Regions from separate parts of the Bacillus sp. LQ16 genome, predicted to be linked through region 1. Evidence: riboswitches for the same ligand, from Rfam matches in the RefSeq annotation. Region 1 holds a riboswitch; the other holds the start of a gene.
The links. A riboswitch is a leader RNA that binds a small molecule or an ion and turns the genes downstream of it on or off. The one in region 1 is predicted to bind S-adenosylmethionine.
Positions count from the first base shown of each region.

Region 2: it holds a riboswitch for S-adenosylmethionine, as region 1 does, so the genes downstream of both, AC3EMB_RS15520 (M20 family metallopeptidase) here and AC3EMB_RS01060 (ABC transporter permease) in region 1, are expected to answer to the same signal.

Region 1 is NZ_CM173491.1:174,830-191,198, reverse strand. Features, by position in the region: gene AC3EMB_RS01095 (peptide ABC transporter substrate-binding protein) at 326-1,966, shown strand; partial or broken gene AC3EMB_RS01090 (hypothetical protein) at 2,008-2,212, opposite strand; gene AC3EMB_RS01085 (YusW family protein) at 2,386-2,853, shown strand; gene AC3EMB_RS01080 (peptide ABC transporter substrate-binding protein) at 2,878-4,488, opposite strand; gene AC3EMB_RS01075 (ABC transporter ATP-binding protein) at 4,502-5,275, opposite strand; gene AC3EMB_RS01070 (ABC transporter ATP-binding protein) at 5,272-6,282, opposite strand; gene AC3EMB_RS01065 (ABC transporter permease) at 6,239-7,243, opposite strand; gene AC3EMB_RS01060 (ABC transporter permease) at 7,261-8,178, opposite strand; SAM riboswitch class I at 8,315-8,420, opposite strand; partial or broken gene AC3EMB_RS01055 (DUF3951 domain-containing protein) at 8,584-8,800, shown strand; gene AC3EMB_RS01050 (hypothetical protein) at 8,817-9,320, opposite strand; gene AC3EMB_RS01045 (hypothetical protein) at 9,595-10,041, shown strand; gene AC3EMB_RS01040 (multidrug effflux MFS transporter) at 10,075-11,334, opposite strand; gene AC3EMB_RS01035 (DUF3981 domain-containing protein) at 11,452-13,170, opposite strand; gene AC3EMB_RS01030 (MFS transporter) at 13,249-13,782, opposite strand; gene AC3EMB_RS01025 (FAD-binding oxidoreductase) at 13,779-15,215, opposite strand; gene AC3EMB_RS01020 (DUF6612 family protein) at 15,282-16,046, opposite strand; gene AC3EMB_RS01015 (NAD(P)-dependent alcohol dehydrogenase) at 16,204-16,369, shown strand, end outside.
Region 2 is NZ_CM173491.1:3,072,078-3,088,745, forward strand. Features, by position in the region: gene AC3EMB_RS15450 (dihydrofolate reductase family protein) at 1-323, shown strand, start outside; gene AC3EMB_RS15455 (Nif3-like dinuclear metal center hexameric protein) at 706-1,626, opposite strand; gene AC3EMB_RS15460 (IS4 family transposase) at 1,860-3,290, shown strand; gene aiiA (quorum-quenching N-acyl homoserine lactonase AiiA) at 3,522-4,274, opposite strand; partial or broken gene AC3EMB_RS15470 (GNAT family N-acetyltransferase) at 4,566-4,718, opposite strand; gene AC3EMB_RS15475 (saccharopine dehydrogenase family protein) at 4,961-6,049, opposite strand; gene AC3EMB_RS15480 (ArsR/SmtB family transcription factor) at 6,170-6,481, opposite strand; partial or broken gene AC3EMB_RS15485 (IS4 family transposase) at 6,729-6,877, shown strand; gene AC3EMB_RS15490 (alpha/beta fold hydrolase) at 7,053-8,909, opposite strand; gene AC3EMB_RS15495 (TetR/AcrR family transcriptional regulator) at 8,968-9,534, opposite strand; gene AC3EMB_RS15500 (MFS transporter) at 9,893-11,041, opposite strand; gene AC3EMB_RS15505 (TetR/AcrR family transcriptional regulator) at 11,104-11,700, opposite strand; gene AC3EMB_RS15510 (SDR family oxidoreductase) at 11,982-12,746, opposite strand; gene AC3EMB_RS15515 (Lrp/AsnC family transcriptional regulator) at 12,916-13,356, shown strand; gene AC3EMB_RS15520 (M20 family metallopeptidase) at 13,523-14,728, opposite strand; SAM riboswitch class I at 14,817-14,918, opposite strand; gene AC3EMB_RS15525 (AAA domain-containing protein) at 14,995-16,668, opposite strand, start outside.

The sequences.
Region 1 (16,369 bases):
TAAAAGTAGGTTCTCTCACACAAGAGAATCTACTTTTTTAATATATTATTCCAAGAAATTAACATTCTATTTTTATTATTGACATATAGTTCTTTCCAGTGTTAATATTCTAAATAATCAAAGAAACAAAATATTTCACCATCAAAATATAATGTCTACTAAGTTGAAACATATAACGATAGATTATAGCTCGACATGTATATACATATAGAACACCTGATTACCTATAAACAAATATTTATAATAGGTTCCATCTCCTTCTATAGCCACTTCAAGACATGGACATTATGACGTTACGAACAACACATTTAGGGAGGAACGAACAATGAAGAAAAAAGTTGTACCTGTTGTTGCATCTGTTTTAGGGGCAAGTCTATTACTAACTGCTTGCGGGGGAAATAAAGATAATGCAGGCGGAGCGAAAGCAAACGATAAAGTACCTGATAAACAAGCAATTAACTTATCATTCGCTTCAGAAATTCCAACAATGGATGTTGCAAAAGCAACGGATGGGGAATCCATGAATGTAATGCGCAATGTTTTTGAAGGCTTATATGCAATGGGAGAAGATAATAAACCGATTCCTGGTGTTGCTGAGTCGGTTGACATTAGTCCCGATAAAACAAAATATACATTCCATCTGCGTGATTCAAAATGGTCAAACGGTACTCCTGTTACAGCAAAGGACTTCGTCTTTGCTTGGCAACGTGCCGTAAATCCTGATACAGCAGCTGAATACGCATTCTTATTCTTCGATGTACAGAATGCGAAACAAATAAACCAAAAACAATTACCAATTGATCAACTAGGGGTCAAAGCTGTTGATGACAAAACGTTAGAAGTACAACTAGACCGTCCTGTTCCTTACTTCTTAAGCTTAACGACATTCTCAACATTCTTGCCAATTAATGAAGAGTACTTAAAGTCTCAGGGCGATAAATACGGTTTAGAAACAAATCATTTAATTTACAACGGTGCTTTCACATTAGATAACTGGAAACACGAACAAAGTTTCCAATTGAAGAAAAACCCTAACTATTGGGATGCTAAAACGGTAAAATTAGAAGAAATCAACTTCAATGTCGTTAAAGATAAGTCTACAGAAGTGAACTTATATGATTCAGGACAAATTGATCGCGTTGCTTTAACTGCAGAGTTTGTTGATAAATATAAGAGCGATCCAAACTTCAAGGAACGCGCTGAAGTCGGCATTCAATTCTTACGACTAAATCAGAAAAATGAAACATTAAAAAATCAACATGCACGCCTTGCTATTAACGGCGCAATGAATAAAAAGGCTTACGTAGAAACAATTTTAAATAACGGTGCTATTCCAGCTGAAGGAATGGTTCCTGCGAAATTTGCAAAGAGTCCAGAAGGCAATGACTTCCGTAAAGAAAATGGAAATCTAGTCAAGGATGATGTGAAAACAGCGAAAGAAAACTGGAAAAAAGCAAAACAAGAACTTGGTACTGACAAAGTAACAATCGAACTATTAACAAGTGACAATGCTTTAGCTAAAAAGACTGGTGAATATTTAAAAGGTGAATTAGAAAAAAACCTAGATGGATTAACAGTGAATTTAAAACCACAACCACGTAAACAACAGTTGAAACTACTATTAAGTGGTGACTATGAAATTGGTATTGACGGCTGGGGCCCTGACTTCGCTGATCCAATTACATTCTTAGATTTATTTACAACAGATAGTGCTTATAACTTCGATAAATACTCTAACAAAGAGTACGATGAGCTAATTCATAAAGTGAAAACAGATTTAGCTGGCGATGAAAAAGCACGCTTTGAAGCAATGAAGCAAGCTGAAAAAATTCTATTACAAGACGGCGCTGTCGCTCCTTTATACCAACAAGGTCGTTCTTACTTACAACGCTCTTTCATTAAAGGACTTGTAACGACTGACTTCGGCGGTGAATTTAACTACAAGTGGACAGAAGTTGCAAAATAACAAAAGTAAAAAGGTATCCTACGAAGGATACCTTTTTACTTTTATACAACTTTAACTACAGAGCTTCTTCTTCCCTTTACCATTCCTTTTATAGCTAAAGTCTTCACTGCTACTAATTGTGTAACCAATACAATAGCTAATAATGAAATAATATTTCTCTCTAAACTAACTCCTCCGAATATTATTGTATAATAGCCATTTGCTGCATATGTTACTTGAAATGGTTTGATACGTTTTAGAAAGCATTTCAGTACCTCCCTCACAACTTCAATTTACCATATACATACAAATCATTTTTGATTTAAATTGCGGATTAATCCTTGAAGCTACAAGTCAAAATTTTATTTTCAACACATACATAATTACATGATTTTAGGAAAAACTTGTATAGAACAAATTTACATAAGGAGGAATTTATAATGAGAATTTTACTATCAGTTTTATTAGCTCTTATGCTAGTACCTGCATTAACAGGATGTAAAGCTCCTGCAAAGGAAGACACGACTTCTAATAAAAAGACTACAGAAGAGGCGAAGAATGAAGCCCCTGCTGATTTAAAACTAAATTTCAATGAATTCGATTTAAAGGCAGACTACCAAGATACTAAGAAAGACTACGAAGCAGACTATAAAAATGTAGCAGCTGATAAAAAAATGGAAGCAAAAATTGAAGATCATAAAGCAGATGTAAAATTAACAGGAGATGAGGCTATCACAAAATTAAGCCCACTTCTACAAGAATTAAAATTTGATAAAGATACTGCTGACCAAGAAGTAATCGATCAAGTAGTGAACGTGTTCAAACTTGATAAAGACTACCAAAAATTCGATTTAGAAGTTGTCTTCTCTGATGGAACGAAAAAAGAATATAAAAGAGAAATAAAATAAAGAAGTAGGCAATTGCCTACTTCTTTATTTTTTAATTTTTGCGTATCTTAGTTCTGGACTAGAACCGATAATGAACTGAACACCAGATACTGATGGTTTTTGTAAATATGAAGCACTTGGGAAAATAATTGGGATTAATGGTGAATCTGTAAACATAATATCTTCCGCTTTATGCAATAAGTCAAAACGCTTATCTTCATTTTGTTCAACTTCTGCTTCCTTCACTAAAGCATCAAATTCTTTATTATGCCATTTTGCATAATTGTTTGGACCATCACCTGCATATAAATCTAATTTAGTAATTGGGTCTAATAGAGAACCGCCCCATCCCATATATGCTAATTGGAAATCACTTTGCTTATATGTGTCGATGTAACTCTTCCACTCTTTATTTTCTAATTTAATATCTACGCCCAGATTTTTCTTAAACATTTCTTGCATTGCTTCTGCTACTTTTTTATGTTGTGTATCTGTAGTGAATTTTAATGTTACTTCAGGTAATGTAGACCAGCCTTGTTCTTTCATGCCTTCTTCTAATAATTTTTTCGCTTCTGCTGGATCAAATTTAACGTAACCACCTTTTTCTTTACGGAAATCACGCCCACTTTGTGTTTTTGCTCCTTCTGGAACGAATGCATTTGCTTCTTGTGCATTGTTTTTATACAGTTTTTCAACAATAAACTTACGATCAACTGCTAAAGAGAATGCTTTACGTACTTTCGCATTTGTGAAAGGCTCTTTTTCTACGTTAAACGAATAAATATAAGATGAAAATCCTGCAACACGTTTATATTCTTTATTTCCTTTTTCTTTTTCAATCATCTCTTGTGGTAAACCACTTAGTAAATCTAATTCTTTTGATTTAAATAATTGATACGCTGTTTTAGAGTCTGGAATAATACGAAACTCAATTTCTTTTAATGTTACCTTTTTATCGTAGTATTCTTTATTTTTTTGTACTGTAATACCCTGGTTATGCTTCCACTCTTTTAACTTGAATGGTCCATTCGTAATTAACTCTTTTGGATCTGTTTTTAATTTATTATTATCATCAATTGATTTTTTAGATAATGGAATGAATAATGAACTTGCTAATTTCTGTTTAATAGAAGCAACTGGATGTTCAAGAGTTACCTTTAATGTTTGAGGATCAACGACTTGAATACCAACTTGTCCCTCTTCACCTTTTCCAGTATTATATGCCTCTGCCCCTTTAATGAAATACATTTCTGTCGCATTCATAGAACCCGTTTTCGGATTTAATAATCGCTTCCATGCAAATTCAAAATCATTTGCCGTAATAGGAGAACCATCTGACCATTTAATATCTTTCTTCAAATGGATTGTATATTCAGTTCCATCAGCATTTACTTCTTCTTTCTCTGCTAATTCATTTTGATATTTCCCATCACTATCTTGCGTATATAAACTTGAAAACAACTGCCCAATGATATAACCTGACGTGCTATCTGTTGCAATAGCAGAATCAAGTGTGTATGGATCACTACTAATATTCGTTACTAATCGATCGCCTTCTCCCTTACCAGCACTCGCCTTTTGCGTCTCTTTCTTACCGCAAGCGACCGAAGTAATCGCTAAAACAGTCATAATGATAAACAGTAAAAACTTCTTCATCCTACATTCTCCTTTAACCCGAAATTTTTGGTGTTGATGCTAACAATGTTTTTGTATAAGAATGTTGTGGATTACGGAACACTTCGTCCGTATTTCCAAATTCAACAAGTTCTCCTTTATATAAGACAGCCACTTTTTCACATAAATAGTGAACCATCGGCAAATCATGTGCGATAAATAAATATGTATAGCCTTGTTCCTTTTGAATTTTTTGCAGCAGATGTACAATTTGAATTTGCAATGAAACATCTAATGCTGAAATTGGTTCATCAAGAATCAATACTTCTGGCTCACACAATAACGCTCTTGCAATAGCAATTCGTTGACGTTGTCCTCCGCTAAATTCGTGCGGATAGCGATCGATATATCGTCTATCTAATCCCACACGTTCTAGCGCATCACCTGCTACTTTATCCTTTAATCCTTTATCACCTAAACCGAATGAAATATAACCTTCCGTTACGCTATCGCGTACTTTCCAGCGCGGATTTAATGCTGCTGTGGAATCTTGAAAAATGAACTGTACTTTCTGTAAGAAATCACGTTTATGAGCTGCCTTCAACTTGTGAACGACTTGACCGTTATAATCAATTTCACCAGACGTTGGGCTCTCGATCCCAGCTATGAGCTTACCAAGTGTTGTTTTTCCTGAACCACTTTCACCAATAATGCCAAGTGTTGTTCCTTTCGGAATAGAAAGTGATATGTCTTTTAACGCTGTGATTTTTTTACTTTTACTTCCATACGTTTTCTTTACTTGCTTTATAGTAATTAAATCTGTCGTCATGAGGCATTCACCTTCTCTTTTGATTTCGCTTTATTATGCTCTAGAACATGTTGCCAACAATGTGAACTATGCTCCTTAGAATATGTGGTTCTCTCTGGAAAACGATGAATACATTCTTTTATCGCTACTGGACAACGATTTACAAAAGGACAACCAAAGCTATTTAATGTTTCAATGGAAGGTGTGGTTCCTTCTATAGCACGTAATACCTTTTCAGAATCATCCATATTCGGAATTGCTTGTAGTAAGCTTTTTGTGTATGGATGTTTAGGGGAACCTATCACTTCCTCTATCGTTCCTTTTTCAACGACACGTCCCCCATACATAACAACTACTCGATCAGCTACTTCACGTACAAGTGCCAAATCATGTGTAATTAATAAAATACTCGTATTTTGTTTTTCTTTTCTTTCTTTTAATAGCCCCATAATTTGTTTCTGAATCGTTACATCTAACGCTGTTGTCGGCTCGTCTGCAATTACAAGCTTTGGGTGACAAGCAAACGCAATTGCTAAACAAATACGCTGCCTCATACCTCCGCTTAATTGATGTGGGTACTGTTCAAAGCGTTTCTCTGCTTCATGTATCCCTAAACCTGTTAACAAGTTAATCGCAATTTCCTTCGCTTCTCTTTTCGATTTTTTCCCATGTTGCAAAACTACTTCTGTAATTTGTTTGCCTACCTTCATCGTTGGGTTTAAAGATGAAAGCGGATCTTGAAATATAAAGGAAATATCTTTTCCGCGAATTTGATTCCATTCTGACTCTTGTAAATTCGTTAATTCCTTTGCTTGGAAAGCTATATTCCCATCATCGATATGAATTGATTCTTGATTCAAGCCGATAATGGATTGTGCTGTGACACTTTTTCCCGAACCACTTTCTCCTACAAGTGCAACTATTTCACCTTCGTTAATAGAAAAGGAAACATGTTTCACAATCGCTTGCTTACTATTCTCTTTTTCAACGGCTAACGTTACGTTTTCTAAAGATAAGATTTGTGCCATGTTTTTTCTCCTTTCGATTTCGTTTGACGATTTTTGGATCAATCGCATCTTGCAAACCATCACCAATTGCATTAAATGCGAACATAATGAGAGCAATCATGATTGCTGGGAAGAATAGCTGCCACCATTCCCCACTCAATAATGTCCCAAGTGCATCATTCGTCATCGTCCCCCAGCTTGCTGCCGGTGATTGCACTCCTAGTCCGATAAAGCTTAAAAATGATTCTGAAAAAATAGCTGCTGGAATTGTAAATGATAAATTCACGATAATAATCCCTGTTAAATTCGGAATTAAATGCCCATATATAATTTTCATATGTGATGTACCTAATCGCTCTGCTGCAATAACAAACTCTCGTTGTTTTAAAGACAATACTTGTGCTCGAATGAGACGAGCCATTCCAATCCATCCCGTTAATGCAAGAGCGATAATAATGGTGAAAAGACCTGGTTTCATAACAATTAATAGTAAAATAACAATTAATAAATATGGGATGCCGTATAATACTTCAATTCCTCTTATAATCCACTCATCAATTAACGTTCCAAGGCGATTACGTCCTCTCACATATCCACTAAATCCACCAATCAGTACACCAAGACCTATATCGAGGGCAGCTGCTACTAATCCAACTGTTAGTGAAATCTTCCCACCAGCCCAAGTACGTGCCCAAATATCTCTCCCTAGATCATCTGTTCCAAACCAATGTTCACTACTCGGCGGTAAATTTGTTGCCTCTTTTACTTGTTCACTCGCAGTAAATGAAGTTAAACTTTCGCCAATAAGCGAGAAAACAATAATTAGCAATAACGTCACTGTTCCTAAAACTGCGATTGGATTCGATATAAACTTACGAAACACTTCTTTCTTTCTGCTAATCTTTTGCTGATCTTTATTTATCGTTAATTCTTTTTTCTCTTCTTTCGTTAATAACTGTTCATTAATCTCATAAGCCCCCATTTAAATATCCCCCCTCCTTATGTAATAGAACGAATACGCGGATCAACAATGCGATGAATAATATCTGTAATGAAAATACAAGCAATTAATAATGCACTATAGAAAATCGTTGTTCCCATAATCACCGGATAGTCTCGGTTAAAAATACTATCTACAAAATATTTTCCTAGGCCAGGAATTGAAAAGATTTTTTCAATAACGAAAGTCCCTGTTAAGAGTCCAGCCATTAACGGTCCAACAAATGTAAGTACTGGAACAATCGCATTTCGAAGAGCGTGCCTTATAATAATCTTCTTAATTGGTATACCTTTTGCTCTTGCTAGCTTAATATAATCACTCTGCAGTACTTCGATCATATTAGAACGAACAAACCTTGTAATAACTGCGATTGGCCCTAACGCTAATGCAAAGGATGGCAATACCGTATGTTCGAATGTTCCCCAAGAGGCTACTGGTAAAAACTCAAATTGGATAGCGAATACTTGTATAAATAGTGGCGCTAAAATAAAACTTGGAATAGAAATACCTAAAATTGCGAGCAAACTCACACTATAGTCAATTACTCTCCCATGATAGAGAGCAGCAAATGTCCCTGCCGCAATTCCTACTAACAATGAAATAACAAGTGCTTGTAGACCAATAATTGCTGATGGACCAAAGCCAGTTGTTATAATTTCTGATACACCTTGCCCGGTTGATTGAACAGATTCACCAAAATCAAAATGAACTACACCGTCTAAATAAGCAACATATTGATTCCATAACGGTTCATCAAGGTGATACTTCGCTCTCATGTTTTGGATCACTTCTTCAGGAAAGATTTTTGCATCTGATGAAAATGGATCTCCCGGAATAATATGCATAATTAGAAATGTCACTGTCGTAATAACCCATAGTGTGAACACCATAACCGATAATTTTTTAATTACATACACTTCAATAACCCCCTAAACACATGAATTTACTTTGTTTTATGAACGTACTTTTTCCATTACTCCCTTTTCTATTTTTAGAATACAAAAAGCCTTGATCTTAAAAAATAAGATCAAGGCTTAACAAACAAAGGCCCATCACTTATCTTTCAAGACTTGCTTGCTGGAATTAGCACGGTGTTCCTATTACAGAACCCGCTGCTGAGGTGTCATAGGGCCAGTCCCTCTACCTCTCTGGATAAGTAAATTGCTATATTATTATTTGGTTCAAATTGTATATTTCGAATTATAATTCTGAAAAATTGAAAAGTCAATCAGATTGGATAAATTTAGAAAAATCAGTTTTTAATTCATTTATCGAGATTACAGGCTTATAATAAAAAGAAATAATGTTAAAGGAGTTATAAGATGGATCCCTTACTTCTTGCTACTATAGGATTATCCTTAACTATCGTTATACTTGTCATCATCGGCTTCTATAAACTCTTTATTAAAAAGAAACGTATCACTTCTTTCTTATACCCCTTTCGATAATATTACCGGGCAAACTATTTCCGAATTTCACGAAGAACAGAAAATATTAGTATCCGAGGATGCAGACGGAGATGGTAAGAAGAAAAAATAACCTTGCACAGGCAAGGTTATTTTTTCGTTTCTGCTTGAAAGCGTTTATAGTATGTCGATGCTGTTGCAAAATTAATTTCTATATCACGAATCAACGATGAATCTTCTTCTTTAGCTAACTTCTGTAATTTTTTCATCGCTTGTTCCGATTCATTCAAGAAACCAACATATACTTCATGTTCTTGCTCTTTCGACTTCGGCACACGAATTTCTTTACGTATATGATCAATATCTTCTAACATGCTCGTTGTTACCTTTTGCACATCTTCTTTATATGTAGCATTCGTTATTTCCTTACCGCCCTTTTCTTTTGCCACTTCAAATAACTGCAGTGCTTTATTAATTTCTTTATTCATTTTTATATCGTATTTTTCATGTACTGCAAGGTATTCTTTCATCTCTTCTGTTTGTTCAGCAGATTGCTCTACCTTTTCTTTCGTTTCTTTCGTATCTTTATTTCCATTACACCCTGCTAGAAGGAGCATACTTCCCATTACAGCAATACCCAAAACCTTCTTCATCTCTTCTTCTCCTTTTATCTACAGCTATTACTCATTATAGTTTCTTTTATCTCCACTTGTTATTATACCGAGAACGCCCTACTTTTTACACTTAAGACGACATCGTAATATATATACCAACATGTTTGTCACAGTATCGTCACTTTATACAAATAACTTTTGCAATGCTTTACTACATCACCTTACAAAACTGTAAGCACACATAAAGAACAAACCATGCTAGACTTACATATGCATAACGCAAACATATGTAAGTTTTTAAGGAGAATCATCTATGTACAACACAATGCCTTTTATGGGAGAAGATATTCGTGTCCTTATTCGCGAAAAATCACTTCATATCGAAAATACAGAGAGCCTTCGCCGCGTATTAAAGAAGAAGCATGCTCCATTTAAGTTAGCTCAATATTTAAAACAACAACATACAAATCAATTTCATACCGTGCTAAATATATCGGATAAATCATTAACAATCGAAATCATCGGTCATGTCTACATTGGAAACTTCGCAGATATCTTAAAAGAAATCCCACGTATACCGAAGATTGCTCCTATTATCGTTAAAAAAGCGTATAAAATTACGGACCATACCGATATTATCGACTGCGGGGAAAAAGAAGTCGATAGTAATCGCTGGGTGTGGGATAAACTTGCTGTTTTATATGATACGATCATGAATAATATGTATGAGGTATTTCAAAGAAATGAAAAAAAGAACTGATTCAAACATTCCCTTTGAATCAGTTCTTTTTTGTTAAGCCTCTAAATTTTGTCTTTGTTGCAGTTCAAACTGCTTCTCACTTCTTCTGGCCATAAATAGATAACATAATACTGCCCCTACTTCACAAAGCGCAATAACAACACCCATCGGTAACGCTGTATTACTCCCACCAATACCTACTAGCGGAGCGACAAGCGCTCCTGAAATGAACTGTAATAAGCCTAATAAAGCTGACGCTGTTCCTGCAGCTTGCTTCTGATTTCTCATCGCTAATGAGAACCCAGTTGTTGATACCACCCCGACACTTGATACAACAAGGAATAACGAACATAAAACACCGATTAAACCTATTCCTAGTACGATTGTCAGTAGTAAAGATAGGCCACCAACAGCTGCGATAATAATACCAGCAACAAATAATGTCTTCTCATTCACTTTCCCCGCTAAACGACCCGTTATCTGACTAGCAATAATAATACCGATGCCGTTAATCGCAAAGAATAAACTAAATTGCTGTGGCGATGCTCCGTATATGTTCTGCAACACAAATGGTGAGCCCGAAATGTATGCAAACATTGCCGCTGTTACTAATCCTTGTGACAATGCATATCCCATAAACAGACGGTCCTTTAACAATTTTCCGTACGTCGCCAAAGTCCCTGACAAACCACCCGTTTCTCTTTCTTCAGGAGGTAATGTTTCACGCAATACAAAAGTAGCTGAGATTAACATGAATACGCTAATTGCTCCAAGAACGATGAAAACACCGCGCCACGTTGTAAACTGTAACAATTGCCCTCCAATAATTGGTGCCAAAATAGGTGCTGCTCCGTTTACTAACATAAGCAGTGAGAAAAACTTCGTCATTTCAGAACCTGAGTACATATCACGTACCATTGCACGTGATATAACAATCCCGGCTGATCCTGAAGCTCCTTGTAGGAAGCGCAATAATACTAATGTCCAAATAGATGGCGCAACAGCACAAAGTAAAGAAGAAGCAACATAAATAATAAGAGCAATAATAAGTGGTTTGCGTCTTCCGTAAATATCGCTAATTGAGCCAACAAATAATTGTCCTACTGACAACCCAAGCAAACAAGCTGTTAATGTAAGCTGCGCTAGGGATGCACCTGTTTGCAAGTCATCCGTTAACTTCGGTAATGAAGGCAAATACATATCAATAGATAATGGCCCAATCGCCGTAAGTGTTCCTAATACAAGAATCATCCATAACCTGTTTGCCTTTACAGGTTTATATATTTCGTGATTAACTTCATTCACTTTTTCAATTCACCCTTTCCTATACACACTGAATCGTAACAATTATAGTTACATCATAAACATACGTCAAGTACAGCGCATTTTCCTCTTTCATAATGTAAAAAAAGCGATAGAAATTCTATCGCTTTACTTTTTCACATTGCTATTCGTAAATTTAGATACCGAGGCCATCGTCTCTCCTGTATCTAAATATGTAATTTGAATTGGGTCTCCTACTTCTGTAAACATAGCATACGGGAATTTCTTCACCGGTATCATAAATACCTTTTGTTCATTCTCTAAAAGTACGTACACGATTGTATTTTCACCTGATTTCTCTTTATATACACGTTGTACAATACCTTCTTTTTGCGCTTCTTTTCCTGTTGAGGTTGGTCTAAAGGTATCACCATTACCACTCATTACGTTTTTATAATTCTCAAGCGCTTCTTTCTGCGTCGAACCTGTCGCAAATATTTTTGCATTAGCAGCATATACAACTGTATGTGCACGTACTAGGCCTCCGTCATCAACAACCGGAATAATCCAAGCTGGTTTTCCGTATACGTTATAAATGACAGGCATTGTCCCATGCCATTTCTCTCTCTTAAAGGAATTATCTACTACTTCTGTAGCTGCTGAACCATCCATAATCCCCTTTACTTCTTTTCCATTATAGTAATATAGCTTGCCTGTGCGTGCATCTACTAATGAATAGCCTAGGGCTGAATCTACTCCTTCTTTTGGAGAAGTAAAGTCTGTAAAATAATACAGTGTTCCATCTTTACCAAAGATCGGGGTCACGCCTTCTTTCGTTCCCCACTCAGTCGGAATTTTCATATCTGTTTGTGAGAATTTCGTATTCCAAAATCCGTGAATATATTTACCAAAGTACGTATTTAACGTAGATGCAGTCTCATGATTTAATACACCATCAACAAATTTAGGTGCCTTTCCTTTATCATATCTTTTCACTTCACCTGTTTGTGCATCTACTACGACAACACCTTCTACCTCAAATCCAGATCTTCCTGAAATAAATTCACCATACGTCATTGTATAATATGGTTTTCCTTTATCATCAACCTCAAATTTAGGTTTTCCTTTAAAGATTAAATTTGGTTCTGCTTGCCTTACCACACGCTCTAAATTATTACCAAAAAACATGCTTGGCACATATTTCATTTTATAACCGAGGTGCAGTTTCGCTTCCGCATCAGGATTCGTACCTGACATCGTTACATACCCTGGAATTGTCTCAGCTTTACGCGCTTTAAAAAATCCTGAAACTTCAATCGGCGCTACATATAAAGCTTCGCCGTTTACCATTTGTGGCGTTAATTCTCCTAGCTCAAAATAAGCTACTTTCGGAATATCACCAAATACTTTTTTCATCTTATTCTCCGCTGTCTTTGGCGGCACTGTAAACGGCTGATCATTTTCAGTAAATGGCTCTGAAATATCTTTCTCTATCTTAACAACAGAATCATATTTCTTTTGCGAGATTACTATATCGTGCAAATAACCAAAGTAGCCGTAACTTGCGAGTAAAATAAACATTAGAAGTCCTTTTAATGTACCTTCTAATTTCCCTATTTGATCTTGTGAAAATAAAACAAGCCCAATTAAAATTGCTACTGCAACAGAATAATGAGTAAGAATCGAATCTACTCGATCATCAATTAGCCAAAAGTATTCATAGATTGCAATACCTATCCAAAATAAAACAGGAATAACTAAAATAGATGATTTCTTACCCTTTACAACCTTCTTATCTCCCTTCTTATCCACTGCTCGAAGCTTACTACTACTTCTTGTCCATGGAATCAAAAACAAAGTAAGAATAGCTAAAACTACAAATTTCATCAAAGGCACTGTCCCCTTTTCTTTTGTATTCCCTTTTAGTATAACAAATAAAGGGTATTAAGGTGAAAATAGGAATAGTTATATTTTTTTACTACTTAATACAATCCCGCTCACTACATATAGAATAGATGCAATATAAAAAATTGTACCGATCGTAAAGAAATCTACTAAATATCCCGTGGCAATAACCGCTACTGCTCCGCCAATGGATGTCCACACATGGTATTTTCCAATCTCATAACCAGCCTTTTCCTGCGCAACCTTTCGTGCTAATGAAGTCTTCTCAGTATTACGCTGCACAGCACCTAAAACTCCCATTACAATTTGAAGAATATACACATGCCATACTTCCGTGGCAATCGGAAAGCAAAGCATTAAGATTGCCATGGACCAAGCGTATATGATTAATAATTTTTTATCACCTACTTGATCAGATACCTTTCCTACTAGTGGATATACAAGTGCTGATGTTAAAGCAAATAAGCCATACGCCCAGCCAAATTGCGAGAAGCTATTTCCAACGTTTCGAAGTAATAATATATAAAAAGGAAATACCATACTTCCTGCCATCATGATAATACTTTGCGAAGCCACAAATCTTCTATATGTCATTTCGTATACTCCCTATAAAATAAATTAACAAATCTCTCTTCTGAATCTACTTCCTTCTTTTTCTTGAGAAATTCTTCAATACGAGGATATGCCCTTTTTAACTGCTCTTTCGTTGGATAAGAATAGTACGGCAAATAGTAACTACCGTTATGCTTTAAAGTAACATCAATCATCTTCCGAATGACATCCTCTGTTTTCTTTATCTCACTCTCTGAGCGTCCCTGGTTAATCAAAAGAACCAGCGCAAACATATCATCTTTCGCATAGGACAAAACTGCATTTTCATTCTTTTCCACGTAACGAATCGTAATGTTGAGTAAATTAAACTCTTCTTCATTTAATGCGTTACGTAAATCATCTATATACTCCGTGAAAGCATCTATAGGCACAAAGTATTCTTGTAACACTTCGGTCCTATTTGGATTTTCATATTCCATAAAAGCACTATCTGATCTCATAACATTATTACGCGTCTCATACTTTCCATCTGTACGTTCAAAATAACCTCTTTGTATATCCCAAAATGTATTCTTTCCCCAATCACTATAACGTGATAACCCAAGTAAAAATTTAGGTGCAGCTATAATATTTTCTTCCTTTAATTCACTGTACTCTTCTCTCATATTTTGATTTTGTGCCAAAGTATAATCCGTCACATACATCTCTTTTAAAAATGAATTTGGAGCAACAGAAATACGCGCTAAGTGCATACGAACATTCTCATCTCTTTTCACTTTCTCTTTGAAATAAGATGCGTATTCTTTATAATCTATCATTCTCGTGTGCATTTCATATAATTCATCATCTGTTAACTTCAGCGTCACATCTAAAATAACTCCAAATAAACCGTAACCCCCAATGACATATGGAAATAACTCTGCATTTTCTTCTCTACTTACATTACGTACCGTGCCATCTGCCATTAACAATCTAAATGAATCTACTGTATCAATTAGTGCCTCATGACGAATATCACGCCCATGTACATTTACACTTAATGAACCACCAACAGTAAAAATATTTTGAGACTGCATGACCTGTACCGCAAGGCCATATGGATTTATTTTCTTCTGAATATCATTCCACGTGACACCACTTTGAACTGTAATACGCTTCTTCTCTGGATCGAATTCTAATATTTTATTATATCCTTTCATATCGAGCATCGTGCCATTCGGATAATATGTCTGTCCTCCTTGGCTATGTTGCATGCCTGCAATGGAAATTTTCTCTCCTGAAACTTTTGCATCTCGCACTAATTTTATTAACGAGTGCTCTTCCGTAGCACTTTCAACACGTTTTATTTTTGTCGGAAGCAATTTACCTACATCACTCATAATAGGATGATCAATTTGTTTTTTATACGTATGTACAGACGTTGCAAGCAAAACCGTATATGCGACAATGACCACTACTATCTTTCTTTTTTTCAAAGGACACTCTCCTTATTAGCAACAAAAAGAGATACCCGTTCTTTCAGGTACCTCTCTTGACAGTGATTACTTTGCTGCTGGCAATTGTATTGGATCAAATTTATCATACGATGTAAACTTCGCATCCGTAATAATGTGCGCTTTATCCTCACCATTGCTACTCATAACCATATCTATCTTTGCTGATTCATATTTAAAATCTTTTGTAATAATATATTCTCCATCTATTTCTTCTATCTTTGCATTTTGGCCTTGTAGCATTTGTTTCTGCTTTTCATCCATACTAGCTAACATACTCTCTGTCTCTTGCCCTTTTAATGCAAACTTCAGCTTATAATTATCTCCACTTTTCTCCATCTTCACTTTATTTAAAATTTCCGATGGAATCTCTAAATTATCTACCATTCCTTGAGTCGCATTCATTCCGTTAGCATTTAATTGTTCCTCTGGTACAGACATCACTTCACCCGTATTAGGATTTTTCAACTGACCAGCAATTTTGCCACCCACATCATAAACAACAACCTCTGTACCAGAAACATTCATTTCAGAACGAGAATTTTTTTGCTTCGGCTCTAATTGCATTTTGGCCTTTATTACATTCATCTCTGTTCCTTCAGCCTTTATTCCCACATCATATGTCATCGTTACATTTTCTTCGTTTTTAAAAGCTTCATTCGCTTTATTGAAAACATCCTTCGCTGTTAATTCCTTTTCTTTCTGCACAGCTTCTTTTTTCGGCTCATCAGTCTTTTTTGTTTTCTCATTACTACACCCTACTCCTAGACCGACTGCAAGTACTAAACTTGAAATTAAAATAAATTTTTTCATAACGTCCCCTCCTTCCCAAAAATAATATCATCTCTTTTCCTATGAAATCTATATAATTCGTAATATTCTTCTTTAAATTTATTTCCTATATAGCAACATGTTTGAGAAAAAGTTTAAATATGATGTAAATAATAACAACTCATTTCAGGAGGTCATTATGAAAGCTATTATTTGCACAAAGTATGGACCACCTAATGTTCTCCAGCTTCAAAATATAGAAAAACCTAAACCTAAGAAAAATGAAGTATTAGTTAAAATTCACGCAACAAGTGTATCGACTGGAGATTGTAGAATACGTGGCTTTAATAGCCCCCTCTTATTTT
Region 2 (16,668 bases), 2.5 Mb from region 1:
CTAAATTTGTTGCTTCAACAACTTTGGAAAAAACCGAATGGAATGCAAATCTTATCAAGGGTAATATTGTAGAAGAAATATCGAAACTGAAGGAACAGCCCGGTCAGAACCTTTTAATTTATGGTAGTGGTGAGCTTATACAGACATTGATGCAACACGACCTCATTGATGAATATCATTTTATGGTCAATCCTGTTATCGTGGGAAGCGGAAAGCATCTCTTTAAAACCGGAAACGATACAAAGGCTTTAAAACTGATCGAAACAAGAACGACTGGTTCAGGTGTCGTTATTCTTTCCTATCAACCGGAGAAAAAAGAATAATTATTGATAAATTATATAAAAAAAGATTGACTCTTTCAGATCAGGAAAAGTTAAAAATAACTTCCAATAACGAGAATAATGTAAATAAGCTGTCCATGTAGACAGCTTATTGTTTTTTTGCTTAGCGTGCAAAATTCGCGTCTTGTTGGCGGGACCCCATGCCCATCAAGCTAAGATTTTAAGACACCCCCATAACGAGAATTTTACTTTTTTACAATTATTTATGAAAATTCCGCTTGTTTTTTTCATTTTTGGGGTGCTAAACCTAAAACTTCAGCAATAAGCACAGACTAAAACATCTAGTTTTCACGATGTAATTCTCAGCTAAATTCGCAAAAAAGAGCTTGAATTCCCAAGCTCTTTTAAATATCACTTAATAACTTTATAACCACCATTTTTCCTGTGGAATTAAAACTGTTTCAATATCAAAGTTATTCTCAAACCATTCCTTCATCAATGTTTTATGGACCAGATATTCTGATGCTGAATGGGAAACGCCGATTAAAGACATCGAAGTATTAGAAACATAATCCATCATTTGTTTGTATCTTTGTTTACCATATTCGTTATCAATATGGCAATGGATTTCGCCAGTGATATAGGCTTGAACTCCTCTTTTTTCAGCTTCCTCCATCCAACTTACTTTGTCGCCACAACCTGCAACGATAGCTATTTTCTTTACGTTATTTATGTTCTTACCTTCAAAATCAACATATGGAATATCGAATATTTCTTTTAAGTGAGAAGTTAGTTCACTTGTACTCTTTTCTTCAATGTTACAAATTAGAACTAGGTCTTCATTATTTATAGAACTTGTTAAAAACCCATCAATAATTTCTGCATTTAATTGTTTAGCAATAGCTACACTTGTACCTAAATTGGCATGATAATCCATCGGTACATGGCATGTATAGAATGATAATTCCTTTTCTTTTATTTGTTTAATGTATTTTTCTTTTATAGGAACAAAACCTTTGCCCCATACTCCTTTTGGATCTCCACATTCCATCAATAAGGGATGGTGCATAAAAAGTAAGTCTCCGCTATTACTTTCTTCTATAAAACGTTCCAACACTTCATCTGTAGGGAAGACGGCAAGAAAAATTTTCTTTACATTTGCATCTCCTTTTAACATTAGACCATTAAATAATTCCACAAAGTCTTTTTCAAAAACTGATTTCCAGTCAAACTTTAAAGGTTCATAGACCATTGGTATGAATTGACTGAAAGCCGAATCCTTCCCAAATGATTTTATATCAAGTTCAATGTCCAGTTTAGACACTATTTCACTTAGTTTAACCATAAAATTATTCCCCCAAAAATTTTATAATTCAATACAAACGGTTAGAAAAATAAAAATTATTATATTCTTTTAAATATTTTAACATAAAAATCCATTTTTCTTCATGAAAAAATCACTCCTGTTGTTTAAAGTGGTCCCTCCACATTCCCTTCAAGCAAAGTTAAAATCATACCTTCAAAATGAAAAAACGCTATGCTTATTGTAAACAGTTTATAAGAAAGGATGGCGTTTTGATGAATCCTATCATTTTAAATAGATTGAATCTTTTCGCTCAAGAGCTACAATACTTTTTATCTCCAGTGGTCCTACAAGATATTGCCAAACAAGTTGGCTTTGTGCAGCGATCTAGTAAGTATCAAGCAAAAGAACTCATTGCCCTTTGCGTATGGCTTAGTCAAGAAATTGCTAGCACATCACTTACACAATTGTGTAGTCAGTTAGAAGTTTCCACTGGGGTACTTATGAGCTCAGAAGGACTGAATCAACGCTTTAATCCAGCAGCTGTCGCATTTCTTCGAGAAGTCTTTACTTCTCTTCTCAAACAAAAATTCTGTTCAAATCACTCACTTTCTGCACACATGATCTCTACTTTCAATCGTATCCGTATTTTAGATGCAACAGTGTTTCAACTGCCTGACCATTTCGCCACTGACTATCAAGGTTCAGGTGGAAGTAGTAATACGGCAGGCGTGAAAATCCAATTGGAATATGATTTACTTAGTGGTCAATTTCTTAACGTGCAGCTTGGTCCAGGAAAGAATAATGATAAAACATACGGTACCATCTGCCTTGAAACCGTCGAGGCGGGCGATTTGTGTTTACGTGATCTTGGTTACTTCGATTTAGGAGACTTACAAACTATTCATGATAAAGAGGCTTACTATATCTCGCGGTTGAAGCTGAATACACGCATTTATATCAAGAATCCTGAGCCAGAATACTTCAACAACGGCACGTTAAAAAAGCAAACAGAATACATACAGCTTGATATGACACAAATAATGTCGAGCCTAATCCCTGGTGAAACAATAGAAATTTCCGAGGCATACATTGGACAAAATCAGAAGCTTCCAGCACGTGTCATTATCCATCGTTTAACCGATGATCAAACGCAAACACGCCTGAAAAACCAAGCGATACGTGAAAAGAAAAAAGGCATTGTCATGAAGGATAAAAGTAAACGTTTAATGGGTATGAATGTATATATCACGAACACGTCTCTAGAAGGAGTACCAATGAACTACGTGCACTCACTGTATTCACTTCGTTGGCAGATTGAAATTTTGTTTAAAACGTGGAAGTCATTTTTTGAAATTGATGAATGTAAAAATATTAAAAGAGAACGCCTAGAGTGCCATTTATATGGACAACTCATCGGCATTCTCCTCTGTTCTTCTACGATGTTTCAAATGCGACAGTTTCTGCTTGAAAAAACAAAGCAGGAGCTGAGTGAATACAAAGCGATTTATATGATTAAAGATTACTTTCCGTTACTGTTTCAAGCGATAGCCGGTGGCACAGAAGAACTTTTGAAAATTTTGCATCGTCTTTATCTACTGCTCAAAAAGAACGGTCGTAAATGTCATCGGTATAAGAAAATGACCGTCTTTGATATTCTAGGGATTGTGTATAAAACAACGGTGAAGCATAGACAAGCTGCCTAGCGAAAAAATCAGATTTTAATAGGCTTCTTTAGTATGCCTACTTTTCTATCAATTATTAGTTTTGAACCAAGGATCGTTCCATATCTAGTAAGTTACTTGGTTAGCTTGATGGGCATGTGGCGGGACCCCATGCCCATCAACTTAAGAATTTTATAACAACCCAAAACAAAAAGTCATGAGCTAACTTTCAGGGGGCACCTCAAACGAGCCCATGACTTTTTATATGCTATATCACAAATAATCTAGGAATACTTTACAGCCCTTTTCTTGCTCCATATCATGTCCAAAGAAAATAATCGGATTTTCTTTCTTAACAACATCTTTTAAACGTTTTATTGAAGATAAAGCTAAATCCGAATCAAATCCAGCAAACGGTACTTCATTTTCAAAGTTTTCTTTCGTATATGATGCATCAATAGTTAGCAACACTGGACCTGATTTTTCCGTCTCAATTAATAATGACTGATGCCCTGGCGTATGTCCCGGTGTATATATTAATTGCACACCTGGCACTACTTCATAATCCCCTTCAATGATTTTATAGTTTAAATTCGGCAATATACATTCTTTCAAATATTCCTCTCTGTGGAGTGCTACCTCATATTCAGCACGCTGTACAATAATTGGTGTATTTGTAAAAACGCCATTTCCTCCTGCATGATCAAAATGCAAGTGAGAACTAATGATATAAAGAAGATCATCTGGCTCATATCCGGCACGCTTTAAAATATTTATGATCCTATCGTTCTCATTCATTTTAGGTAAAACTTGTCCTTCAACAAATGTACCTTTAAAAAGATTCTCATTATTAAGAGCACTTTCTGGCATACCTGTATCTACTAAAATAAGTCCCTCTTCTGTGTCCAAAAGATAGCACCAAACAGGTAAGTTTAGTAGTTTACCCGGTGTAAGTGTACTATTAACTGAAGAATGATCCAACATACAACGACCTGCTGGGAGGAAATAAAGCTTCTTTACTGTCATTATGTATCCACCTTTACAAATAATTTAGGATAAAACATTACAATATAATATTTCGCTTATTAGAAATAAACTCCTTCTCACCTTTCATTATTCCAACCATTATTTTTTCAAATGTTCACAACTTTTCTTTACAAATTCAGTGATACTGGAAAGCCTATGCAGGAATTCAATCCGCCTTTAGGCATAGGATAAAAGTGTCAACTTTCCGTAGAAAAGTAAACGTCAAGTAACTCCAAAATATACAATAAAGGTTGATTTTAGAGTTACTTTTCCACATTTGAATATCTTGTCTTATTCCCCTTTTTCGGTGGATGGGCACAAACACCCTAATTCTAGAAATTCATCAGTTTCCATAAAACCAAACTTTTTATACACTGGTCTACCCATTTTTGAAGCCCCAAGCCATATTTGTGAGATACCTGAAATCTTAACTTCATCAACTAATCAACTAATTGCTTTTTTCTTAACTCGACCAATTTATCAATATCATCGATATTTGCTTTGCGATATTTCAACTTTTCACAACCCCTTTATAAAATTACAACTGACCAGCCCCATAGCATAATTAATTCTCATCATTTTACCATTGGTTCTTATTAAACTAAACTGCCATTAAGTTATTCGGGGTATTTGCTCTTCTTTGCTTGATAGCCATATGTGTACTACCACGAATAGAACGATACCTTTTATATATTTTCTTTCGTAATATTAACCCCATATTCCCTATAAAAATCTAAAATTACAGATGCATTCATACCCAAATCTAATAAATTTTCCGGAAAGTAAATTTTAGCATCCGGAACCACAATATCAGATGTTTGTAAAATATTCTCTGCTTGGACAGCTGCTCCTAAAGCAGTAAGATGTGTCTGTCCTAACGGATCTGATATGTTCACACATCGTCTATGCAATACACCATTAGCATCATAACCTTTAAGGTGAATAACTATGTTATGTGCACTTCCACTTCCGGGTTTATAAAGAATATTTTTTCGTAAGTCATTAAATTTTTCTCCACTGATCAGTTTCCAAATTCCTGTATTCACCAGAGAAACCAGTCCATATGTAGATATTTTACTATCAAAAGCAATCCGGAAGTTAGCCGAAACAGCATGAATTGATTCTGGCAGGGTTACGTGATCAGGAGTATCCAAACGATAACATTTGGTTATATAACCGTTGGGAAAGCTGACTTTGATTGGATCAGTCATTGGATAAGCCTGTCGCATTCCCTCTCGAGCTTTGACTTCAAATGGAATCGTTAACCGGTCCATATATGCTGTTGAATTTGGTCCCGCTTTGTCTTGAAGAGAATATAGTGCGTTGATATCAACCGTAACCTCTTGAAGTTCTTTTGAATACATTTTAGCAAAAAGAGCTGCTGTCCCTCCCATCCACCCTGAAGCTAATACAACAGGGGATTGGACCTCAACATTTTTTAATCGATCAATAGAACTCTTAAAACGTTCAGTCCAACGAGTAATGTCAACCAATGGAATTTTTTTTTGAACTGCAGATAGAAGTAGTCTATCTTGCGGGTCATTAACCGCATTAACAACTAATGTGAAATTATCATCCAAATTTCTTAACGGATCATCTAATGTGTTGTCTACAGTGACTATTTTTACTCTATCTGATTCAAAAGGTAACGCTTTCCCTAAAGTTCTTCCTCCTAATCTAATTTCCAAATCAGGATGTCGATCATGTAAAATTTGAGCAATTTGACTACCAACAACACCATACCCACCAACAATTAATACTGTTTTCTTATTCATCTGAAACCTCCATTTTAATTAGTTTGAGATCATATGTTTAAATGATTAAAAACTTAAACCTTTTAACATAATTTCGCTAAAAAAAGGGACAAAAGCTGTCCCTAAACTATAAATGAGTACCTAATTCTTACATTCATCTTCAACTAAAGAAACAAGTTCTTTTAAAAGATTTATTGTTTCATAAAATTCAAGACAATAATACATTTCAGTGCCTTTTTTCTGAACTCGAAGTAACCCTGATTGTTTCAATATTTTCAAATGATGAGATACAGTAGGTCTTGACATGGGAATATGCTCCGCAATTTGTGTCACATTCAAGCTATCTTTATCAATTAAAAGCGATACAATTTGCTGACGAGTTGGATCTCCCAACCCTTGGAAACATGGTCTTAAATTTTCTAAAATATGCATTACTTTATCATTACAGTTCATTTCGCTAACATTACCTTCCGTTTAATAATTTAATCATTTAAACGTATTATAAATTACATTGCTATCTAATGCAATAAAGAAGTAGCACCAACTTTAATTATAAATATTGAAAGTTTCATAAACAGCCATTATCAATTTTCCAGATTTGTAAGAATGTCAGTTCTTTTTTCTGTAACAATTGTCAAATTCATTCCAGCTATAACCAGGACAAACCCACGAAATTTACGAAGCTTATATCGGATTGTATCAAGAGCTTTCAACTCAAGTAATCCTGCTTCGCCTGTTTATCCTCCTACAGAAAAACGGCGAAAGTTCCACTGTTATGAAAAAAAGAAAGTCTTTAATATTTTAGATGTTGCCTATAATTGTACTCTGTGTCACAAGAAAACAGCATAACAATAAATAAAATGGCCTAACTTCTCATAAATGACTGTTGTAGTGATATAAAATTTTCGTTATGGGGGTAATTTAAAATATTAACTTGATAGCTATGTGGCGGGACCCCAAACAGTAAGATTTTATTTCAAAGACACAACGATCTTACTACACACTTTTTATTTATCCCACACTCTCATCTGCTAATATTACTATTTTTTATTACTAATGTTGCCGTTTCACTCGGATGGCTAAGAGGAAAATGATGGCCATATGGAACAAAATCAACCTTACCAAGATGCGATGGAGCAGAATAGCCTCTGTCATAATCCCCCCAAATAATGTGAAGGTTATACTTTGTTACTTCATTGAAATCACCTTGATTGTTTTTCAGTAGTAAACTGTTAAGCTGAACCGTAGTATTTAAAATTCTAGGAGAAGTAAAACTGTTTCTTATTTTTTCAATATAATGTTCAGGGATACTCTCGATACTTTCAAACAAACCATTACTTAATAAATAACGCCCTATCAAATTAGTAGTTGCCAGTTTTAATGTCCATTTGTTCATAAATTGAGGAACATTTAACAATTTAGCATTTTTTTTAACAACAGGTGGCTGAAGTAAAGTGATTGAATACTTCTTATCTATGTACTCTTGTACCAATGCTTCCAGAAGAATAAACGCACCGAATGAATGGCCAATTAGATGTGCACCATTCGTAGCTTTCTCCAATAATTTTTTCACTACATTCAAATAGATATCTAGAAGATTTTTCTCTAGTTTAAAAGGAGAACGTCCCAAACCTGGAAGATCCAAGATCCATACAGGTTGACCAGTTTTTTCATGAAGCTCTTGTGCTAAAGGAAATAAATCCTCTCCATCACTCAATAAACCATGTAATAATATAAACGGTTTACCCTCTCCTTGTAATTGGTAAAGGGTAGTGTTATCGCATAATGTTCGTTTAAATAATTGATTATGTTGGCCATTTTGATACATCATTCGATAATCCAGATCAGCTACTACGGCAGGGAAAAATTTCATTACATTCGTCTCCTTAAACCAATCTCCTCCCATAATTTTTTTCGCTGAAACATTTGAAAATTTTCGTTTTGTAATAAAATTCAGTCCATCAGAAGGAATTTTTGTTATTTTACTTACTCCACTATTCATAATTGCTTTCATAAGTGGCATTGGGACAAAGATTTTTGGTGCCCCCATATTCATACTTTCCGACATAATACTTAATAATTCAGCGATGTTCTGATCGTACTGTTTGTCTTCAACAAGTGTATATGTTTGAATAGTCGGTTGCTCCAATCTGAAAACCTGCACAATAAACTTCGCAAGCTCATCGTTTGAAATAAGTGGTAACCTATATCCCTTACCTCCAGGAATCACTGGCATGAGCCCTCTTCGCATACTCATCACAAGCAAACCTAATCCTGCTATCTGCTCTGTACTCCCTGTTTTACTACTACCGACTACAGTTGGCGGATTAATTACAGAAAGCGGATAACCTACTGCCGCTGCCTGGTGACGGATATAAAGATCTGCTAAAAATTTTGTTCTCTCATATGGATTTTTTATTTTCAAATAATTGTTTCCTTCTTTAAACACATCAATTGCAATCTTGCTATTTTTATCATCAAAGGGACTCATATAACCTACAACATGAATAAATTGTTGCAAGCCCTTCAATTGATGAATACTTTTAGCTAATTCACTAATATGTTTGGCACCATTTAAAAATACGGAAGCTGCCTCTTTACTTGTCGCTTGAATATCCATGGGGCCTCCTGCGTGAATAATCACATCCGTTTTCAATACCCTCTCCTTATCTTCAGCACTTAGACCTAAATCTATTTTCGTCAAATCACCTTCAATAAAGTGCATAACTTCCTTTTTTAAGATGCCTCTTTCTTGAAAAAGGCGTATTGCTTTACTTTTTGACCTCACTAAAAGAAGAATTTTAACATCCTCTTTGGCTAATTCTGTCACTAATTGCTTTCCAATAAAGCCTGTTCCACCAATTAAAAATAGTGTTCTCATATAAGATCTCCTTTTTAGTACTAATCAGTACTAATTTGATGTAAAAAAAATGCTTCTTTTATCGAAGCAATTTTAAAAAATGATCTGCTGTTTTCGTGATTACAGTTGCATCCTTCAATGTTTCTGAAATAAATAACGCTCCTTCAAGATTTGTAATAAAAAGTGATGCAACCTCATCAATATTAATCGTATTTCTAAATTCTCCATTCTCTACCCCTTGTTTAAGTAATAGAGAAACTTTCTTTTGTAATCCTGTAAAAAAAAGACCTATTTTTTCTTTTATTTGCGTGGCCTGTTTAGGACTTTGAATATAAAGAGTAATAAATGGACAGCTCCCCTTATACTCTCTCGACTGAACTCCTTGTGATAATTGCTTTAAAAACAGTTGGATACGATCTTCAACTAAAAATTGGTTCTGAGAAAGTATGTCATCAATTGCAGATTGATACATTTCAATCCAATAATCAACGACCCCTTCTAATAATACTTCCTTATTAGAAAAGTGATAATACACATTAGACTTTGAAACTTTGCTTACACGTACTAATTCATCCATACTTGTATAAGCAAACCCTTTTTCTAAAAATAATGTTGCAGCTACTTCAATCACACGTTTTTGATTCATTAATTTTATCTTTGTCATAACTAGAACTATATAGTACTAATTTAAATATTGCAAGTATTTATGTTAATTTTTAAAAAAGTTTGATTAAAAAAGTTCCACTAACATTAATTTTACTGCAAAAAAATCTTATTTTGAATAAAGTTGAACTGAACCCCGAAATTGTTCATTCACTATCGTCTAATAGAGGTCACCATACCTGCCCATCAACTTAAGAAAAAGAAATGCCTCAAAAACGAAAAAATGAGCGGCTTCTCAGAATAGCTATCTGTAGAGAAAGAAAATTTTAATTTAGGGGAATATGGAAGTATTAGCTTGATGGTGATGCGGCGGTACCCCATATAAAGAAATTTTAAACATCTTAATCTGCCTTGCTTTTATGTAAATATGGGAATAATGAAATTACCCCAAGGATAGCTAAACAAGCTCCAATCCATAGCGGAGATACAAAACCATATCCTTTACTGATCCCAATACCACCTAGTGACGAACCAATAACAATACCTAGCGTAATAAAAGAACTATGAACGGTATTTATCATTATTCCATTACTAGCTGTTTTCATCACCCTCGCAACCATAGCTGGATTCAATGCTACACCAGTTAAACCAATAAAAATCGTAGAAATCACTGCAATGTATTTATTCTCTGCACTTAAAGCAAATAAAGACAACGCTATGATTAATATAATTAATCCACCCGTAAGTATTTTCATTGTAAATTTATCAGCAAACTTGCCAATTATTATATTCCCAATTACCGTCGCACTACCATAGAGAGCAAGTAAATATGGAATACTTGCACTTGAAAACCCTGTAACATTTGTAAAGATAGGAGTGAAATAACTAAATGCTGCAAACGTACCACCAATAATGAACATACTTGTTATATACGCTGCCCAAAGATGAATATTCTTAAATCGCAGAAGTTCGTCTTTCCAATTTAATTGCTCTTTATTTGAAGAGGATGGTAACAACCGTTGAATCATAATCCCTGATACTAGCACAAGAACAGAAACAGCCCCAAAACTAATACGCCAGCCAAAATATTGCGAAATAACGGTCGTTATAGGTAAACCTAATACAGTTGCGAACATTAAACCTGCAAGTACAATTGATGCAGCTTTTCCCCTTGAATCAGAGTGAACCAATGTCGCAGAAAAGGAAATCGCAACTCCAAAAGCTGAAGCTGAAGCTGAAGCAATACCAGTTATAATACGTGAAATCATCATAATATCATAGTTCCAAGCGATAGCTCCGAGCGATTGACCAATTAAAAATATGAACATTAAAAACAATAATGCTTGTTTGCTGCGCATTCGTAAGAGGATTGCAGTTAAAATGGGGCCTCCTATTACCATTGCTCCTGCATAAGCTGAAATTAAATACCCAATAGATGATACAGGAACCTGGAATGCAAGAGCAAGTTCATTCATCATACCTGCAACCATAAATTCTGATGTAGTCATACAAAAGATTGCTAAAGCTAATAAATAAATAATCGATGGCATAAAAACACTCCTTATTCATTATTGTAATGATCGGTACAAAAATAGTGCGAAAAAAGAGCGCACTAAGCGCCACAAATAGACTCTATTGTTCCTTTGATAACTTGTTCAGACAACATCCGATTTTGCATCGATACATTAAGAACACGGAATCCGTAATAACTGCTTAAAAGCAGACTAGCTAATTCCTCAGCTGATTGCTTCTTTGAAATTTCACCTGTTTGCAATCCTTCCTCCATCACTGTTTCAATAGCTTGTTTAAGAAGTTCAACATGCTTCGAGAAAATTTCTTGTACCATTAAATCGTTTTTAGCACGTTCTATACTGGCATTAATCAATAAACATCCTTTTTGATCCATATTCTCAAAGTCTTCTTTCAATGCCCATTCAAAAAAATTACTTAATCGTTCTTTAACTGGAATTGAAGTATGTAACAATTTCCTTTGTTCCCTAATCCCAATTTCATGGTAGCGTTCTAATACTTGTTTATACAGTTCATGTTTACTACCGAAAGTATTGTATAAACTTCCTTTTCCAAGTCCTGTATCACTGCATAAATCTTGTGTAGAACACCCTTCATATCCTCTTAACCAAAATGTTTTCATTGCAACATCTACAATTGAGGAATAATCAAACTCTCGAGGTCTGCCGCGTTTATTCAATCGTATCCTCCTCTCATTTTAAAGATAACATGAATAGAATACCCTTTTTGTACCATGCGGTCAATAATTTTGTTTTATTGTTACTGTAAAATAAAATTTGATTATTTTAGATTACGAATAATAAAAAATAGCCCCCTTATTCAAATTGCCTAGCGAAAAAATCACGTTTTAATAGACTTCTTTATCATCCCTACCTTTCTATAAATTACTAGTTATGAAACAAGGATCGTTTCATAACTAGTAATTTACTTGATTATCTTGATAGGTATGGAGTAGTGCCCCTATAAACAAAACCCACCAGAAACATCTAAAATCTGCCCCGTTACCCAGCGGCTATCAGAAGAAGCAAGGAATGCTACTGCATCTGCAATATCTTCAACTTGCCCTATTCGCCCGAACACAGATGAGTTTGTAGCAAAATTTCGTATTTCTGGATTATCTAGCAATTTTGCATTGATATCTGTCTTCGTATATCCAGGCATAATTGTATTCACTGTTATACCTCTTTCTCCAAGGTGTTTAGCTAGAGGCAGTGTCATCGTATTAAGCGCACCTTTACTTAAGCCGTATGCAATTGAGCCTGTAAAACCAAGCCTTACTTCAGCTGATGAAATGTTAATAATGCGACCCTCTGCTCGTATTAATGGTAATGTTTGCTGAATTAAAAAGAATGGTGCTTTAATATTCACAGACATAATTTCATCAAAAACTTCTTCTGTCGTATTTTCAATCGTTCCTTGTGTACCTATCCCTGCATTGTTTACTAAAATATCAATCTCTGATGTACCAACTTTTATTTGTAATTCATTCTTTAACTGTTTTACTAGCTTTTTGACACCATCAATTGAATTGAGTTCAGCTTCAATTAAGAACGCTTTTCCTCCATTAGATTCAATCTCACTAATCGTTTCATCTGCAGCTGTTTTATTTCGGCCGTAGTGAATCGCAACTAATGCACCGTCGTTTGCCAATCTCATCGCAATCGCACGACCAATTCCGCGACTCGCCCCTGTTACTAACGCTACTTTTCCATCAAGATTCTTCATTTTTTCCATCCTTCCTAAATTTCTGTTTGATAAAAATCTATACTTATATTTTCATGCAAACACCAATCATTTTAAATATAGATTTATAGGTAATTTAGCCCGTTCACTTATGATATTATAGTTATAATTCGTAATTTACTTTAGAAAACAAAAATAAGGAGGCTACACAATGCAAAACGCCGTAAAACTGGATGAAATCGATCATAAAATTATGAACTTGTTGTATGAAAATGCGAGAATTTCTGTTTCAGAAATAGGACGAATTATATCCATGACGCAACCTGCTGTAAAAGAACGTATTAACAAGCTTGAAGATCAAGGAGTTATAGCGGCTTATCGAACGAAATTTGAGCCTGCAAAAATTAATAAAAACATTCAAGCATTCATCATGTTTAAAACGAGCCAATGCTCTGATTTTATCCAGTATTGTAATGCAGCTCCTGAAGTAACAGATTTATTTCGAATTAGTGGGGAATTTAATTATATGATGAAGGTCATGAGCGATTCGATGGATTCCCTCGCTGCATTTTTAGACTCCTTAATGCAATTTGGCTTGTCATCTCCTTTAATAGTATTAAAGAGTGAATTTGAGGAGAAATTGTCGTTTTGATAAAGGGATACGTATTATCCTCACTAACAGTAAAAGTTTCTCTTTCTTGAGAAAAACCAACAAAATCAATGACTAGTAAACAAAAAAGAACATTGATATTTCAATGTTCTTTTTGTATCTCTACTTATTAATTAGATTACTCTTTGAAAAGAGCACTTTAATCCCCTTACCCTTGATTCCTCTGCGCCTCTCTAAACTCCTCCTTCACCTTCTCTAACAACCCTTCTTCCGTAATTAATCGATACGCCGTATTTGCTAATGCTTTTGCCGATGTAATTAATGCTTTATCTCCAAGTTCTGAACGTGCTGCTTCTCTAAATTCATTCGTATGTGCAATTAAATCATCTGGTCCGATTTTAATGTACGGATGAATTGTCGGTACGACTTGACTTACGTTTCCTGCGTCGGTTGAACCGATCCCTACTCTTTCTTTACGATTTACATCTTCACCTAATAGTTCTAGTTCTTCCGCTACGATATCGTTATATGTTTTTGTTACGAGTAATTCATCGATTTCATTTTGGAATTGATGAATTTTTACTTTTGTACCTGTTGCTAACGCTGCTCCCTCAGCAATGTTTTTTACTTTTTCTGTTACTTCTGCACATCTTTTTCGCGTTGCTGCGCGGATGAAGAATCTTGCTGCGGCATAGTCAGGAATAATATTAGGTGCTTTTCCTCCCTCTGTAATGACGCCATGAATTCTCACGTCTGACGGAAGTTGTTGGCGAAGTGCATTAATACCGTTATAAAGCTGAATAACCGCATCTAATGCGTTAATCCCTTCTTCTGGCGAAGCTGCAGCATGAGCTGTTTTTCCGTAAAAATGAAAATCAAGTGGATCGACTGCTAGTGAAGGACTCGTTGTCGCTGTTTTTCCGCTCGGATGAATCATAAGCGCCGCATCAATATCTTTAAATAAACCTGCCTTTACATAACTTGATTTCGCGCTACCATTTGGCCCGCCTTCTTCTGCTGGCGTACCAAACACAACAACTTCCCCGCCAATTTCTTCAAGCGTTTCTGATAATGCAATTGCTGCTGCAACACTAATTGTGCCGATTAAATTGTGACCACACGCATGGCCTAGTCCTGGTAAAGCGTCGTACTCCGCTAAAAATGCGATTGCTGGTCCTTGTTTTCCAGAGCTTTTTCGCGCGATAAATCCCGTTTCATGTCCAGCTATATTGTGCTGCAACTGAAATCCTGCACTGCCTAGCAATAAACTTAACGTTCTAGATGCATAAAACTCTTGGTTACCAATCTCTGGATTCGCATGAATATCATGACTTGTTTCTATGTACTTTTCCTTATTTCTTTCGATACTCTCTTCAATTGTTTTTCTTTGTGACGTTACTCCTGTCGCTCCCATTGTTCTTCCTCCTTTTATTTTCACATAAAAAAGCCTCTTTCTAAAAGATAGAAAGAGGCTTCTGTATATACAGTCAAAATGAGCTTCTTTCTTATCTTTCAAGTTACCTTGCTGGAATTGGCACAGTATTCATAACGAATCCGCTGCCGAGGTATCATAGGGCCAGTCCCTCCACCTCTCGTGATAAGAATTTTCATAAAATTATATTAAATTATTTTTTATTCTAAGTTCATTCTAAGTAAAAGTCAAGGAATTCCTATCCGAATTTACCGAATATCTAAAAATCCTTTTAATACACCAATTGTTTCTGGTGCTTGCAGTCTTGCACATACGTACGGAAATTCCGCACTACCTTCAAACATCATTTGAGATGTAAGCGGTGCGCCTGCCCAGAAGATTTCATCATCAATTACGATAAACGGGAATGCTTTATTTTGTCTTTGTAACTTTACATTTTTCAGTGGAACTGGTCCATCACTATAAACTGTTATCTGTGCATTTGTACGCATTAACGCTTGCCATACTCGCTTATCCACTTGTTTTGTACTTGGAAGTGAAATAATAATTTTTCGTTTTGCGGCTAGAATATCTTTTAATAGCCCTTTCGGCTCTTCAAGATTCATTTCCATAAACCAGCGTAAACGTTTCGAAATTTTCCGTTCCCACAATTGTCTTGATGTCGTGCGATCATACACATCTCCATGACGTTCTATATGAGCTGTTAATTGCGATAACGCTTGTTTTCTAGAAAGATTTTTACGCATATAATGGCAATCTGATAATTGAATGAACTTCCCTCTCGCCCTTGTCACTGCTACATTGACGAGGCGATGGTTTTTGTGATCAAAGAATAATACGCCAGGTCGTTCCTGCGGATAACTGTCAACTGTATCAAAGATCATCATATCTCTTTCAGAACCTTGGAACTTATGAACTGTCGCCGCTAAAACTGGTATGTTTTGATATTTCGTTCTCTGCAACATTTCTCTAATACACGTCGATAAAAAGCGTGACTGCGCCCTGTAAGGTGTCACAACACCAATAGACTGAACACCGTCTAACAATCCGATTAACATCATTTGCATCGCTACTAAACCAGACATAATGTTAAAACGTGAACCAGAAGCAGCATCTTTTAACGAAAAAGCTCCCATTTGGCTCGTATCAAATAAAACACTCGCTTCATTTGCGAACGGCTGCAATTGCGCAAGTTCTTTACGCTCTGAAACAGACGGATGATCGTATACTCTATTTTTATAAATAAATGAGTTTGTAAACTTCGATATATCCGCATGCATACGTCTTTGTTCCTGCAACATAAATAGGTTCGGATGCGCTTCTGATTTATTTACAGAATCAACAATCCCAGCGTGGTAAAACATATCTTCCCCAAGCCATTTGCGAACGAGTTCATGGTTTGCCATCGCAATTGGAGGTAATTGTAAAAAGTCGCCACAAACAACGATACGTTTTCCAAGTGAAGCAGCTAATGCGATTTGCGGAACGAACGCCATACTCACTTCATCTACGACAACTAAATCGAATGTACGCTCATAAATAAGTGAATCAATGGCACATTTCGATAAAGTTGCACCAATTACTTTCGCATTTTCAATATACTCTTTTTCTACTTCTTTAATTTTAGCCTTTTGCTTTCGAAGATCACTTTCAATCTCTTGTATACGCTTCTTATCAGCAGATGTTGCTTTATACGATAAGATTTTTTCACGAAGATCTTGGCGTGTCTCTTCTAAGTAGAGTCTTTCCTCACCCCATGATCCGTTCGTCGTTTCAACTAACTTAGATGCAAGTAACGTTTCATGATTTCGTATATGTTCATGCTGACTATAACCGTAACGAACAATTTCGCCAGGCGTCCATTTCTTTTTCTTTTCAATTTGCTTCGTTACTTCACTCATTAATACGTCTACTGCCGCGTT